Regions from separate parts of the Streptomyces sp. NPDC096105 genome, predicted to be linked through region 2. Evidence: riboswitches for the same ligand, from Rfam matches in the RefSeq annotation. Region 2 holds a riboswitch; each other region holds the start of a gene.

Region 1 (4,204 bases), on a different contig from region 2:
GAGTGCAGGTCCACCTCCTCGACGTGCCAGGTGTTCTTGATCGCGTCCCGGTAGCGCTCGTAGAAGTCGGGGTAGCGCATGGGGCGCAGGGTCAGCTCGAAGCCGGGGTCGAGCAGGTTCTTGGTCGCGCTGGTGGTCACTGGCAGGCCTCGCAGGATTCGGGGTTCTCGAGGGAGCAGGCGACGGCCTCGGGGCCGGCCGGCTGCTGGACGGGGACGGCGGCGCGGGCCGCGCGGGCGATCCGGGTCGCCGGGCGGGAGCGCAGGTAGTAGGTGGTCTTCAGCCCCTGCTTCCAGGCGTAGGCGTACATCGAGGAGAGCTTCCCGATGGTCGGCGTCTCCAGGAACAGGTTGAGCGACTGCGCCTGGTCGAGGAACGGGGTGCGGGCGGCGGCCATGTCGATCAGGCCGCGCTGCGGGATCTCCCACGCCGTGCGGTACAGCCGCCGCACGTCCTCGGGGATCCACCCGAAGTCCTGCACCGAGCCGTTCGCCTCGCGCAGCGCCTCCCGGGTGCGCGCGTCCCACACGCCGAGCCGCTTGAGGTCCTCCACCAGGTACGAGTTGACCTGGAGGAACTCCCCGGACAGCGTCTCGCGCTTGAACAGGTTGGACACCTGCGGCTCGATGCACTCGTACACGCCGGCGATGGACGCGATGGTCGCGGTGGGCGCGATCGCCAGCAGCAGCGCGTTGCGCATGCCCGTCGTGGCGATCCGGCTCCGCAGCGCCTCCCAGCGCTCCGGCCAGGCCAGGGCGACGTCGTAGTGGTCGGGGTGCAGCACGCCCCGGGCGGTACGGGTCTTCTCCCAGGCGGGCAGCGGGCCGTGCCGCTCGGCCAGCTCGGCGGACGTCTCGTACGCGGCGAGCATGATCCGCTCGGCGATCCTCGTGGAGAGCGCCTTCGCCTCGGGGGAGTCGAAGGGCATCCGCAGCCGGAAGAACACGTCCTGCAGCCCCATCACGCCCAGACCCACCGGGCGCCAGCGGCTGTTGGACCGGGACGCCTGCTCGGTCGGGTAGAAGTTGATGTCGACCACCCGGTCCAGGAACGTCACGGCGGTGCGGACCGCGGCGTCCAGGCGCTCCCAGTCCATGCCGTCCCCGTCGGCGAAGGCCGCGAGGTTGACCGAGCCCAGGTTGCAGACCGCCGTCTCCCCGTCGTCGGTGACCTCCAGGATCTCCGTGCACAGATTCGAGGAGTGGACGACGTGGCCCGGCTCGGCGGTCTGGTTGGCGGTGCGGTTGGCGGTGTCCTTGAAGGTCATCCAGCCGTTGCCGGTCTGCGCGAGGGTGCGCATCATCCGGCCGTACAGCTCGCGGGCCGGGAGCGTCCTGCGGGCCAGGCCCTCGGCCTCGGCGGCGCGGTAGGCCGTGTCGAACTCCTCGCCCCACAGGTCGGCCAGCTCGGGCACGTCGGCCGGGGAGAACAGCGACCACGCCGCGTCGTCGGCGACCCGGCGCATGAACTCGTCCGGCACCCAGTGCGCCAGGTTCAGGTTGTGCGTACGGCGGGCGTCCTCACCGGTGTTGTCGCGCAGCTCCAGGAACTCCTCGATGTCCGCGTGCCAGGTCTCCAGGTAGACCGCGGCGGCGCCCTTGCGCCGGCCGCCCTGGTTCACGGCGGCGACGGAGGCGTCCAGCGTCTTCAGGAACGGCACGATGCCGTTGGAGTGCCCGTTGGTGCCGCGGATCAGCGAACCCCGGGCGCGGACGCGGGAGAAGGACAGGCCGATGCCGCCGGCGTGCTTCGAGAGGCGGGCGACCTGGTGGTAGCGCTCGTAGAGGGAGTCCAGCTCGTCCTTGGGGGAGTCGAGGAGGTAGCAGGACGACATCTGCGGGTGGCGGGTGCCGGAGTTGAACAGCGTGGGGGAGGAGGGCAGGTAGTCCAGCCGGCTCATCAGCCCGTACAGCGCGGCGACCTCCTCCAGCGCCCGCACGCCGTCGTCCTCGGCGAGACCGCAGGCGACCCGCAGCAGGAAGTGCTGGGGCGTCTCGACGACCTTGCGGGTGACCGGGTGGCGCAGCAGGTAGCGGCTGTGCAGGGTGCGCAGCCCGAAGTAGCCGAAGCGGTCGTCGGCGCCGGCGTCGATCAGCGCGTCCAGACGGGCCGCGTGCAGCCGGACGAAGGCGGCGGTCCGGTCGCTGATCAGGCCCTCCCGGTGCCCGGCGGCCACCGACCCGGTGAACGAGGTGACGCCCTGCGAGGCGGCCTCGGCGCGGATGCCGAGGGTCAGCAGCCGGGCGGCGAGCCGGGAGTAGGCGGGGTCCTCGGAGATCAGTCCGGCCGCCGCCTCGGTGGCCAGGTCCCGCAGCTCCGTCTCGTCGGCGGCGGCGGACCGGCCGCGCAGCGCGGCGGCGGCCACCCGGCCGGGGTCGGCGTCGGGCAGGTCGGCGGTCAGCTCCGTCAGGGTCCGCAGCAGCGCGGCCCCGGGGCCGTCGCTCTTCTCGGTCACGCCGGTCGCTGAAGCCGGATCGGCTGGCGCGATGGTCACGTGGGGCTCTCCCTCGCTCGGCACGGGGCCTCGAAAGGAGCAGGGGGCAGCACACGAGCGCACGCGGCGTCGCGTCCACCGGCCCATTCCACGAGGCCCGGACGTCAGGGCACCCGGACCGGAAGGGCCGGGCGCACTGTCGGCAGGTCCTCGGACTTGACTCCCGTGCGCGCCCGTGGGCAGGCATGGGTACACCGTTGCGGGACAGTTCCGGATTCGCACCGGATTCCCCTGCGGCGACAGCGAGCATGAGCATACATCTTGTGCCGGGCGTCGCCGGCGGACCCATATGTTGTGTCGCGCAGGGGTTATGGTGGTGCCGGGCGGAAGGGCCGGGCGGAGCCGTCAGAGCGTCAGCTCGTGGACGAGCAGCATGATGTCGTCCAGCTCCGGCAGCGGGTTCCAGTCCCGCCGGGGGGCGCGCGTGAAGCCCAGCCGTTCGTACACCCGGTGCGCGGCGTGCATGGTGTGCTGGGTGGACAGCACCATCCGCGCGCACCCGAGCGCCCGCGCCCGGTCGACGCAGGCCCGCACCAGGGCCTCGCCGGCGCCCCGGCCGCGGTGGGCGCGGGACACCGCCAGCATCCGTATCTCCGCCTCGCCGGGCTCCGCGGTGTCGGCCATCGGTCCGGGGCCCGGCACGAAGGTCACCCCGCCCAGCAGCGTGCCGTGCTCCACGGCGACCAGCACCTCGGCGGCCGCCGCGCGCTTCGCCACGTCCCGCAGCTCGCCGAGGTAGGCGTCGCTCTCCCCGAAGTCCAGCAGGCCGTCGCCGAGATGGGCCTGCGCGGTGATCTCACCGAGTTCCGCGTGCTCGCCGGGCGCCACCGGCCGGGTGACGATGTCCATGCGGGGGAGTCTGCCGCACGGGGACGACAGCGGGCCGCCGGTTCTCCACCGGCGGCCCGCTGCCCTCTGCCCTGCCGCGTCAGTGCGCGCTGCCCGCCGTGGCCGGCGGGAGCTCCACCTTCACGCCCGGGTCGCCGGCGTCCGCCGTGTAGTCCTGCGGCTGGGTCTCGTCGACGCCCTCGGGCGCCTTGACCGCCCGCATGACGAAGGTCAGGACGACCGTGACCAGCACGTTGATCACGAAGGCGGTGAGACCGATGTAGCCGATCTCCCCGATGCCCGGGATCTCCTTGGCGGAGCCGCCGAAGTGCTTCTGCGTCGGCGACGCCACCCCGTACGCGGCGACCGTGCCGTAGATCATGCCGACCGCCCAGCCGCCGATCAGCGCCCAGCGGTGGAACCACCGGGTGAACAGGCCGCCCACCAGCGCCGGGAAGGTCTGCAGGATCCAGATCCCGCCCAGCAGCTGGAAGTTGATGGCGACCGTCTTGTCCATGGTCAGCACGAAGGCCAGCGCGCCCACCTTCACCAGCAGCGACACGACCTTGGAGACGGCGGTCTCCTGCCTGGGCGTCGCGTCCGGCTTGATGAAGTCCTTGTAGATGTTGCGGGTGAACAGGTTCGCCGCCGCGATCGACATGATCGCCGCCGGCACCAGCGCGCCGATGCCGATCGCCGCGAAGGCCACACCGGCGAACCAGTCCGGGAACATGGTCTCGAACAGCTGCGGGATGGCCAGCTGGCCGTTCTGCACCTTCACCCCGGCCGCGATCGCCATGAAGCCGAGCAGCGCCAGCAGGCCCAGCATCAGCGAGTACAGCGGCAGGATCGTGGTGTTGCGGCGGATCACCTCACGGCTCT
Region 2 (4,204 bases):
ACCTCCTGAACGGCCTCTACGACGCCAAGCTGGACCACGTCCCGGTCGTGGCGCTGGTCGGGCAGACGAACCGCAGCGCCATGGGCGGCTCCTACCAGCAGGAGGTGGACCTCGCCGCGCTCTTCAAGGACGTCGCGTCCGACTTCTGCGAGACGGCGACGGTCCCCGAGCAGCTGCCGAACCTGATCGACCGCGCCTTCCGCACCGCGTACGCCCGGCGCACGGTCACCGCGGTCATCCTGCCGGGCGACGTGCAGGAGATGGACTACAGCCCGCCCACGCACGCCTTCAAGATGGTGCCCTCCAGCCTCGGCCTGGGCCGGTACGCGCCGGTCCCCGCCGACGAGGACCTCCAGCGGGCCGCCGACGTGCTGAACGCGGGCGAGAAGGTCGCCGTGCTGATCGGGCAGGGCGCGCGCGGCGCCCGCGAGGAGGTCGAGCGGCTCGCGGACGTGCTGGGCGCCGGGGTGGCGAAGGCGCTGCTCGGCAAGGACGCCCTGCCCGACGACCTGCCGTACGTCACCGGCTCCATCGGGCTGCTGGGCACCCGCCCCTCGTACGAGCTGATGCGGGACTGCGACACGCTGCTGATGATCGGGTCCAGCTTCCCGTACACGCAGTTCCTGCCGGAGCTGGACCAGGCGCGGGCCGTGCAGATCGACATCGACCCGCACATGATCGGCCTGCGCTACCCGAACGAGGTGAACCTGGTCGGCGACGCCCGCGAGACCCTGCGGCGGCTGCTGCCGCGCCTGCACCGCAAGGAGGACCGGACCTGGCGGGAGCAGGTCGAGAAGAACGTCACCCGTTGGTGGGAGGTGATGCAGCGGCGCGCCGCCGTGAGCGCGGACCCGGTGAACCCGGAGTACGTGGTGCACGCCCTGGACGGCAGGCTGCCCGACGACGTGGTCCTCGCCGCCGACTCCGGCTCGGCCGCCAACTGGTACGCCCGGCACCTGCGGCTGCGCGGCCGGATGCGCGGCTCACTGTCCGGGACGCTGGCGACGATGGGCCCCGGTGTGCCGTACTGCATCGGCGCGAAGTTCGCCCACCCCGACCGGCCGGCCATCGCCCTGGTCGGGGACGGGGCCATGCAGATGAACGGCATGATGGAGATGGTCACGGCGGCGAAGTACTACCGCGAGTGGTCCGACCCCCGGCTGATCGTCGCCGTGCTGAACAACGGCGACCTCAACCAGGTCACCTGGGAGATGCGGGCCATGTCCGGCGCGCCGCAGTTCGAGGAGTCGCAAGCCATCCCGGACCTGCCGTACGCGGACATCGCCCGGCGCATGGGCCTGGACGGGGTCCGGGTGGAGAAGCCGAAGCAGGTCGAGGCCGCGTGGGACCGGGCGCTCGCCGCGGACCGGCCGTTCGTCATCGACTTCCGCACCGACCCGGCGGTGCCGCCGATCCCGCCGCACGCGTCCCTGGACCAAATCGAGGCGGCGGCCGCCGCGATCCTCAAGGGCGACAGCGACCGCGGCTCGATGGTGCGGCAGGGCCTGAAGGCGAAGGTCCAGGAGATGCTCCCCGGCACCCGGCACCGCGCCGGCCGGCCGGGCGCGGGCCCGGACGACAGCGCCTGAGCCCGGTACCGTGCCTCCCGGGACCGCGCGCCCTCCACCTCTTCCGTCCGGCGTCCCCGGGAGCGCTCCGCGCCCGGCCGGGCGCGGGTCGCCGGCGGGCGGTGCGAGGCGCCGCCGCTCCGGGGCGGGTGCGGACACCCGCCCCGCCCTTTCGCCCCGCGGGGGCCGACTCGTAGGATCGACGGGTCATCAACACCGCGACGGGAGACAGGAAGCCGGTGCGAGTCCGGCACGGTCCCGCCACTGTGACCGGGAAGTGCACCCCCTTCCACGTGCCACTGCGCGCCGCGCGGGAAGGCCAGGGGGAAGCGTCGATCCGGGAGTCAGGACACTGGCCTGTCGCGGGCCCGTTCCGAGGAGCGCGGACTCCCCAGGAGGCTTCACGTGTACGACGGCACGTCCCGTCCCGCCCTGTCCACCCCTGCCCGCGGGCGGCTCGCCGTGCGGGCGGCCGCCGCCGCCCTCGCCCTCGCGGCCGCCCTGCTGACCGCCGGCTGCGGATCGTCGCGGGACACCGCCCAGGACGCGAAGGCGCCGGCCGCACCGGCCGCAGGCTTCCCCGTCACCGTCGACAACTGCGGCGTGCGGACCACGTACGAGAAGCCGCCCGCGCGCGTCGTCACCATCCACCAGCACCCGGCGGAACTGATGCTCGCCCTCGGTCTGAAGGACCACATGGTCGGCACCGCCTTCCCCGACTCCCCGGTCCTGCCCGAGCTGAGGAAGGACTACGCGTCGATCCCCGAACTGGCCAGGAAGGAACCGTCGTTCGAGACGGTCCTGGAGGCCGACCCGGACCTCGTCTACGGCGGTTACGGCAGCGCCTTCGCCGAGAACGAGGGCCGTTCCCGCACGGCGTTCGCCGACGCCGGCATCGACACCCACCTCAACCGCGAGTACTGCGGCAGGAAACGGGTCACGATGCGGGACACCTACGACGAGATCCGCACCGTCGGCCGGATCTTCGGCGTCCCGGAGCGGGCCGACACGCTGGTCGCCGGCCTCGCGGACCGTGTCGAGAAGGCCGCCGGCAAGGTCGCGGACGCGCCGAAGGTGCCCGTCTTCGTCTACGACAGCGGCGACCGGACCGCCTTCACCGCGGGCGGCAAGAGCCTGGGCACCGAACTGATCCGGCTGGCCGGCGGCGAGAACGTCTTCGCCGACCTCGACGACGTCTTCGGCGACGTCTCCTGGGAACAGGTCGTCGACCGCAGGCCCGAGGTCATCGCGATCTACGACTACGCCGGCGCCGGCAGCGTGGGACGGAAGAAGAAGTTCCTGCTCTCCCAGCCCGCTCTCGAGGACGTGCCCGCCATCAGGAACAAGCGGTTCGTCGTCCTGCCGCTGACCGCCACCCTGGTGGGCGTCCGCTCCGCCTACGCGGTGGAGGACCTGGCCCGCGGCCTCCACCCCGAGAGCTTCGCGTGACGGCCCCGGCCGTGGGGACCGGCACCGAGCGGGCCGCACGGCGACGGCACGAGGACGACGGGCGGGCCGGCCTGGCCGGTCTCACCGTCACCCTCGTCGTCCTGGCCGTCACCCTGGCGGTCTCCGCCACCGCCGGTCTGGCCATCGGGTCGGTGCGGGTGCCGCCCGGCCAGGTGTGGGGCATCGTGACGCACGCGCTGGGCGCCGGCTGGACGGAACCGGACTGGTCGCGGGCGCGGGAGACCATCGTGCTGGACGTGCGCGCGCCGCGCGTGCTCCTCGGGGCCGTGGCCGGGGCGGGCCTCGCGGTTGTGGGCACCGCCCTGCAGGCCCTGATCCGCAACCCGCTCGCCGAGCCCTACCTGCTCGGCGTCTCCTCGGGGGCGTCCCTGGGCGCCGTGTCGGTGATCGTGTTCGGGGTGACCCTGTTCGGGCCGGCGTCGCTGTCGGTCGCCGCGTTCGCGGGCGCGCTGGGCGCCCTGGTGCTCGTCTACGCCACCGCCCGCACCGGCGGCCGCATCACGTCGGCACGGCTGGTGCTGTCCGGTGTGGCCGTCGCCGCGATGCTCACCGCCGTGCTGGACCTGCTGCTGCTCGCCACCGACCGGGGCAACGAGGCCCGCGCGGTCCTCGCCTGGACCCTGGGCGGCCTCGGCGGGGTCACCTGGGACACGGTCCGGCTGCCCGGCGCGGCCCTGCTCCTGGGGGTCGCCGTCCTCATGGTGCAGGCCCGCAACCTCAACCTCCTGCTCGCCGGTGAGGAGGCCGCGACCACGATGGGCCTGGACGTGGCCCGCTTCCGCGCCCGCATGTTCGTCGTGCTCTCCCTCGTCACCGGCATCCTGGTGGCGGCGTGCGGCCCGATCGGATTCGTCGGCCTGATGGTGCCGCACATCGTCCGCATCGCCGTCGGCGGCGACCACCGGCGCGTCCTGCCGACGGCGGCCCTCGGCGGCGCGGTCTTCCTCGTCTGGGCGGACATCGCCGCCCGCGTCGTCGTGGCGCCCATGGAGATCCCCGTCGGCGTGCTGACCGCCCTGTGCGGCGGCCCCTTCTTCCTGTGGCTGATGCGCCGCACTGCCCGCCGGAGCACCGACCGGGGAGCGGTATGACCGGCACCGAACTCGTCATCGACACGGTCACCCTCACCGCCGGCGCGCACCGGCTGGTCGAGGAGGTCTCCCTGA
Region 3 (4,204 bases), on a different contig from region 2:
CTCCTCCGGACTGCGGGACGGCGCGGACGACGTCCTGCTCGTCGCCGAGCGTTCCGCGCCCGTCCGGTGCTCCCAGGGCATGCGGGTGCTGCCGGACCACGGACTCGATGACCACCCGCCGCTGGACGTCGTCCTCGTACCGGGCGGTCACGGCGCCCGGGAGGCCGAGACCCGCAACGAGCGGATCACCGGCTGGCTCACCGACACCGCCGCGCGCGCCGCCTGGGTGCTCGGCGTCTGCACCGGGACCTTCCTGCTGCACGCCGCCGGCCCGGCCCGGTCCCGCCGGGTCGCCACCCACTGGCAGTACGAGGACGCGCTCGAGGAGCGCGGTGACGTCACCGTCGTACGCGACGCCCGCTATGTCGTCGACGGCAATCTCCTCACCAGCCAGGGCGTCTCCGCCGGCATCGACAGCACCCTGTGGCTCGTCGGCCACCTGCACGGACGCGAGCACGCCCGCGCCGTGCGCCGTGCCCTCCAGTACGACTCGGCTCCTCCCTGCCTGGCGGACGAACCCGTCCCCCTGTCCCCGGCCGACCGAGAAACGGAGTACCGACCGACATGAACCGCCGGACCCTCCTGCACGCCACCACCGCTCTCGGGACCGCGACACTGATGGCCGGGGGCGCCGTGCCCCGGGCCGACGCCGCCGAGTCCGAGGCCCCCGGACGTGACCGGCCCCTGCGCGTCCACGTGGTCATGTTCGACGGCGTGGAGGAACTCGACTTCTCCGCCCCGTACGAGGTGTTCTCCGCCTCCGGCTACTTCACCGACCGGGAAGTGGAGACCCGCTACGTGACGCTCGACGGTCCGCGTACCGTCAAGGCGTCCTACGGCACCCGACTACGTGTCGACCACGGGTGGGCCCCTGAGCAGGCGGACGTCCTGGTGGTTCCCGGCGGCGGCTACGCACGCCGCGAGGATCCCGGCGTGTGGGCCGAGATCCGGCGAGGCTCACTGCCACGGGCCCTGGCCGCCGCGACCCGCCCGGGCCTGACCGTCAGCGCGCTGTGCACCGGCGTGATGCTGCTCGCCGCCGCCGGGCTGACCGCGGGGCGCCCGTGCACCACGCATCACCGGGCGCGGGCCGACCTGGAGCGGCAGGGCGGCGTGCTGAAGAACGCCCGCGTGGTCGACGACGGCGACCTGGTCACCGCCGGCGGGGTCACCTCCGGGCTGGACCTCGCCCTGTGGCTGGTGCGCCGGGAACTCGGCGCGGACGCCGCGGTCGGTCTGGAGGAGATGCTCGAGTACGAGGCACGCGGCACGGTGTGGACGGAGCGGAGCCGACGGTGAGGGGGTTTCGGCGGCACCGTTCCGGCCTGTCCGTCACCCTGGGCGACGTCCGCTGCCGGTGGCGGCCGGGGTCACCGGAAGCTCTCGGGGCGCAGCCCGCGGGCCAGGTCCTCGACCGCGCAGGCCGAGCGGATGCCGACCAGGGCGGCGGTCAGGGGGAGGACGACGAACCGCTTGTTCCTGATGGCGGGTACGTCGGCGAGCGCGGGCTGGGGGAGCAGGAACTTCTTCTTCTGCTCGACGCTGCCGGCGCCGGCGTAGTCGTAGACGGCGATGACCTCCGGCTTGCGCTCGACGACCTGCTCCCAGGAGACGTCGCCGAAGACGTCGTCGAGGTCGGCGAAGACGTTCTCGCCGCCGGCCAGCCGGATCAGTTCGGTGCCCAGGCTCTTGCCGCCCGCGGTGAAGGCGCTCTTGTCGCCGCTGTCGTAGACGAAGACGGGCACCTCGGGCGCGCCCTCGGCCCTGCCGGTGGCCTTGCCGACGCGGCCTTCGAGGTCCGCGACCAGCTGGTCGGCTTGACGCCGCAGTTGTCGATGATGACCGGGAAGCCCGTGGGCACGGCCGCGGTGGCCTTCGCGTCCCCGCCGCCCTCGTCGGACGAACCGCAGCCGACGGCCGGCAACATGGACGAAAGGGCCGTGGCAGCGGCCGTGGCACGAAGGAACCCGCGCGTGCGGGCAGGGGTGAACAAAGGGGACACGTGAAGCCTCCTGGAGTCCGCGCTCCTCGGATCGGGCCCGCGACGGACCAGTGTCCTGACTCCCGGACCGACGTTCCCTCCGCCTTCCCGCGCGGTGCGCAGGGGCATGCCGGAGGGGCGCTCCCCGGTCACAGTGGCGGGACCGTGCCGGATTCGCACCGGCTTCCTGTCTCCCGTCGCGGCGATGACCAGGTGATCCCACACCCCCGGGCCGACGGCAGAAGAGCGTGCGGACCCGGCCGCACGCCCCGCCTTCCTCACGCTTCGCGGACCGCCCGGAGGACGAGCCGCTCGGCACTCTCGTCGTAGGGGCGCCCGTCGAACCCGCCGAAGACCTCCACGCGGCCGAACCCCGCCTCCTCGGCCATCCGCCGCAACTCCACCGCGCTGTACACGAACCACGTCAAGGTGGCCCGTGTCACCCGCTCACCCCGGACCAGCACCCACTCGCTGCGCAGTCGCGCCCACTCGTCCAGCACGGTGTCGGTCTGCACCATCACGTCGTCGCCCCGTCGCACCACCTTGGGCGGGGTGACCCTGCGGGCCAGCAGCTCCTTCCCGGCGAGGTCCAGGACGAGCGTGCCGCCGGGAGCCAGGCAGGTGTACATGGTGCGCAGCACGCGTGCGTTGTCCGCGGGATCCTCGAAGTACCCGAAGGAGGTGAACATGTTGAGGACGACGTCGAAGCCGCCCGGTGCCTCGTACTCGCGGGCGTCGGCCCGCACGTACGTCACCTCGGCACTGGCGTCGGCCGACCGCTTGCGTGCCCGGTCCAGCATGGCCGGGCTCAGGTCCACTCCGGTCACACGGTGACCGCGGCGGGCGAGCGGCACGGTGAACACCCCCGGCCCGCAGCACAGGTCCAGCACACGCGACCCCTGCGGAAAGGCCAGCAGAGGGGAGGTGCCGAGCAGTTCCTCGGCCTGCTCGTAGCGCTGCTCGGGGAAGAGGAAGTCATGGAACTCGGTCCAGAAGTCATCGTCCTGGAATCCGCCCGTCCGTGTCATCGCGCGTCAGTGCTCCTTCATGGTCGCTGTCGGGGACAGGGCGCCGCGCCGTGCGACGACGCAGCGTGAGCAGAAGAAGGGGAAGCAGCAGACACTGGGCGGCTGCCAGCAGCCAGAACCAGCCGGTGTTTCCGGCCCGTTCGCCGAGGCCGTACAACTGCCCGCCCAGCACGCCGCTCGCGCAGGCGCCCAGGCCCGCGGCCAGCCGCTGCTGGCCGAAGACCACGGCGTCGGAGCGAGGACTGCGGCGCAGTGCCTCCAGGTCGTTCTTGAGGAACAGCACGATGTCGCCCAGGGTGATCAGCGCCCCGCCCGCCAGCAGTGCCGTCCGGGTACCGGCCGCCAGCACGGCCAGGCCCGCCGCCAGGCCCGTGAAGCCGACCGCGAGGGCGAGGGCGTACGGCATGCGCCTGATCAGGCCGGAGGCGAGTGGCTGTACGACGATGACCAGCGTGAAGCAGAGCAGCAGCACCACGCTGTAGAACGCGCTGGAGGCGCGCTCGACGGCGTACACCGCCAGGAAGTGCTGGAAGTGGAAGTAGAGGTAGAAGGCGAGCGCGTTGGCGGCGAAGGGCAGGAGTGCCACGCCGGCCAGGAGACCTGGGCGGGCCGTGTCCTCCGATTCGAGGGGGTGCGAGCCGTCGGTCCCGGGCAGCCGCGCGTGTCCCGCCGTGACCGCGAGGAACAGCGCCGTGACGGCCGCGAACAGCCAGCCGGGCGAGGACAGGACGAACGGCCCGGCAATCAACGGGCCTACGGCCATGCCCGCGTTGAGTGCCGCGTTGCCCGCCGACAGGAACGCCGGGCGGCGCTCGTCGTCGACGCCGTGCACCAGGTACGCCTTGTTCGCGGGCAGGTAGAGCGCGGCACCGCAGCACGTCAGGACCAGCGCCCAGATCGCGAGGGGTGGCCAGCGCAGGGTCAGCAGGAGCCCGGCGAAACCGGCGGTGCGTACGACGAGTGCCCACAGCATCGTGCGGCGCAGCCCGATCCGGTCCGCGAGGGCCCCGCCGACGATGCCGCCGGAGAACTGCACGAGCGACGCCACGGCCAGGACGACACCGACCGTGCCGAGCCCCATCCCGAGCCGTTCGTGCAGGAACACCGACATGAACGGCAGGACCATGAAGCTGCCGAGCGGAATGAGGAACGAGCTGAGCAGGAGGAACCGCAGCGGGCCGGTGAGCGGGAACAG

Evidence for each region. A riboswitch is a leader RNA that binds a small molecule or an ion and turns the genes downstream of it on or off. The one in region 2 is predicted to bind cobalamin.
Region 1: it holds a riboswitch for cobalamin, as region 2 does, so the genes downstream of both, ACIQ8B_RS06295 (ribonucleoside-diphosphate reductase subunit alpha) here and ACIQ8B_RS26785 (ABC transporter substrate-binding protein) in region 2, are expected to answer to the same signal.
Region 3: it holds a riboswitch for cobalamin, as region 2 does, so the genes downstream of both, ACIQ8B_RS18915 (ABC transporter substrate-binding protein) here and ACIQ8B_RS26785 (ABC transporter substrate-binding protein) in region 2, are expected to answer to the same signal.

The regions. Positions count from the first base shown of each region.
Region 1 is NZ_JBIWGC010000003.1:170,739-174,942, reverse strand. It holds gene ACIQ8B_RS06300 (ribonucleotide-diphosphate reductase subunit beta) at 1-80, opposite strand, end outside; gene ACIQ8B_RS06295 (ribonucleoside-diphosphate reductase subunit alpha) at 137-2,494, opposite strand; cobalamin riboswitch at 2,618-2,757, opposite strand; gene ACIQ8B_RS06290 (GNAT family N-acetyltransferase) at 2,840-3,343, opposite strand; gene mctP (monocarboxylate uptake permease MctP) at 3,423-4,204, opposite strand, start outside.
Region 2 is NZ_JBIWGC010000021.1:80,570-84,773, reverse strand. It holds gene ACIQ8B_RS26790 (thiamine pyrophosphate-requiring protein) at 1-1,589, shown strand, start outside; cobalamin riboswitch at 1,756-1,944, shown strand; gene ACIQ8B_RS26785 (ABC transporter substrate-binding protein) at 1,974-3,017, shown strand; gene ACIQ8B_RS26780 (FecCD family ABC transporter permease) at 3,014-4,129, shown strand; gene ACIQ8B_RS26775 (ABC transporter ATP-binding protein) at 4,126-4,204, shown strand, end outside.
Region 3 is NZ_JBIWGC010000011.1:6,568-10,771, forward strand. It holds gene ACIQ8B_RS18905 (DJ-1/PfpI family protein) at 1-568, shown strand, start outside; gene ACIQ8B_RS18910 (DJ-1/PfpI family protein) at 565-1,299, shown strand; partial or broken gene ACIQ8B_RS18915 (ABC transporter substrate-binding protein) at 1,371-1,820, opposite strand; cobalamin riboswitch at 2,051-2,172, opposite strand; gene ACIQ8B_RS18920 (class I SAM-dependent methyltransferase) at 2,260-3,009, opposite strand; gene ACIQ8B_RS18925 (MFS transporter) at 2,978-4,204, opposite strand, start outside.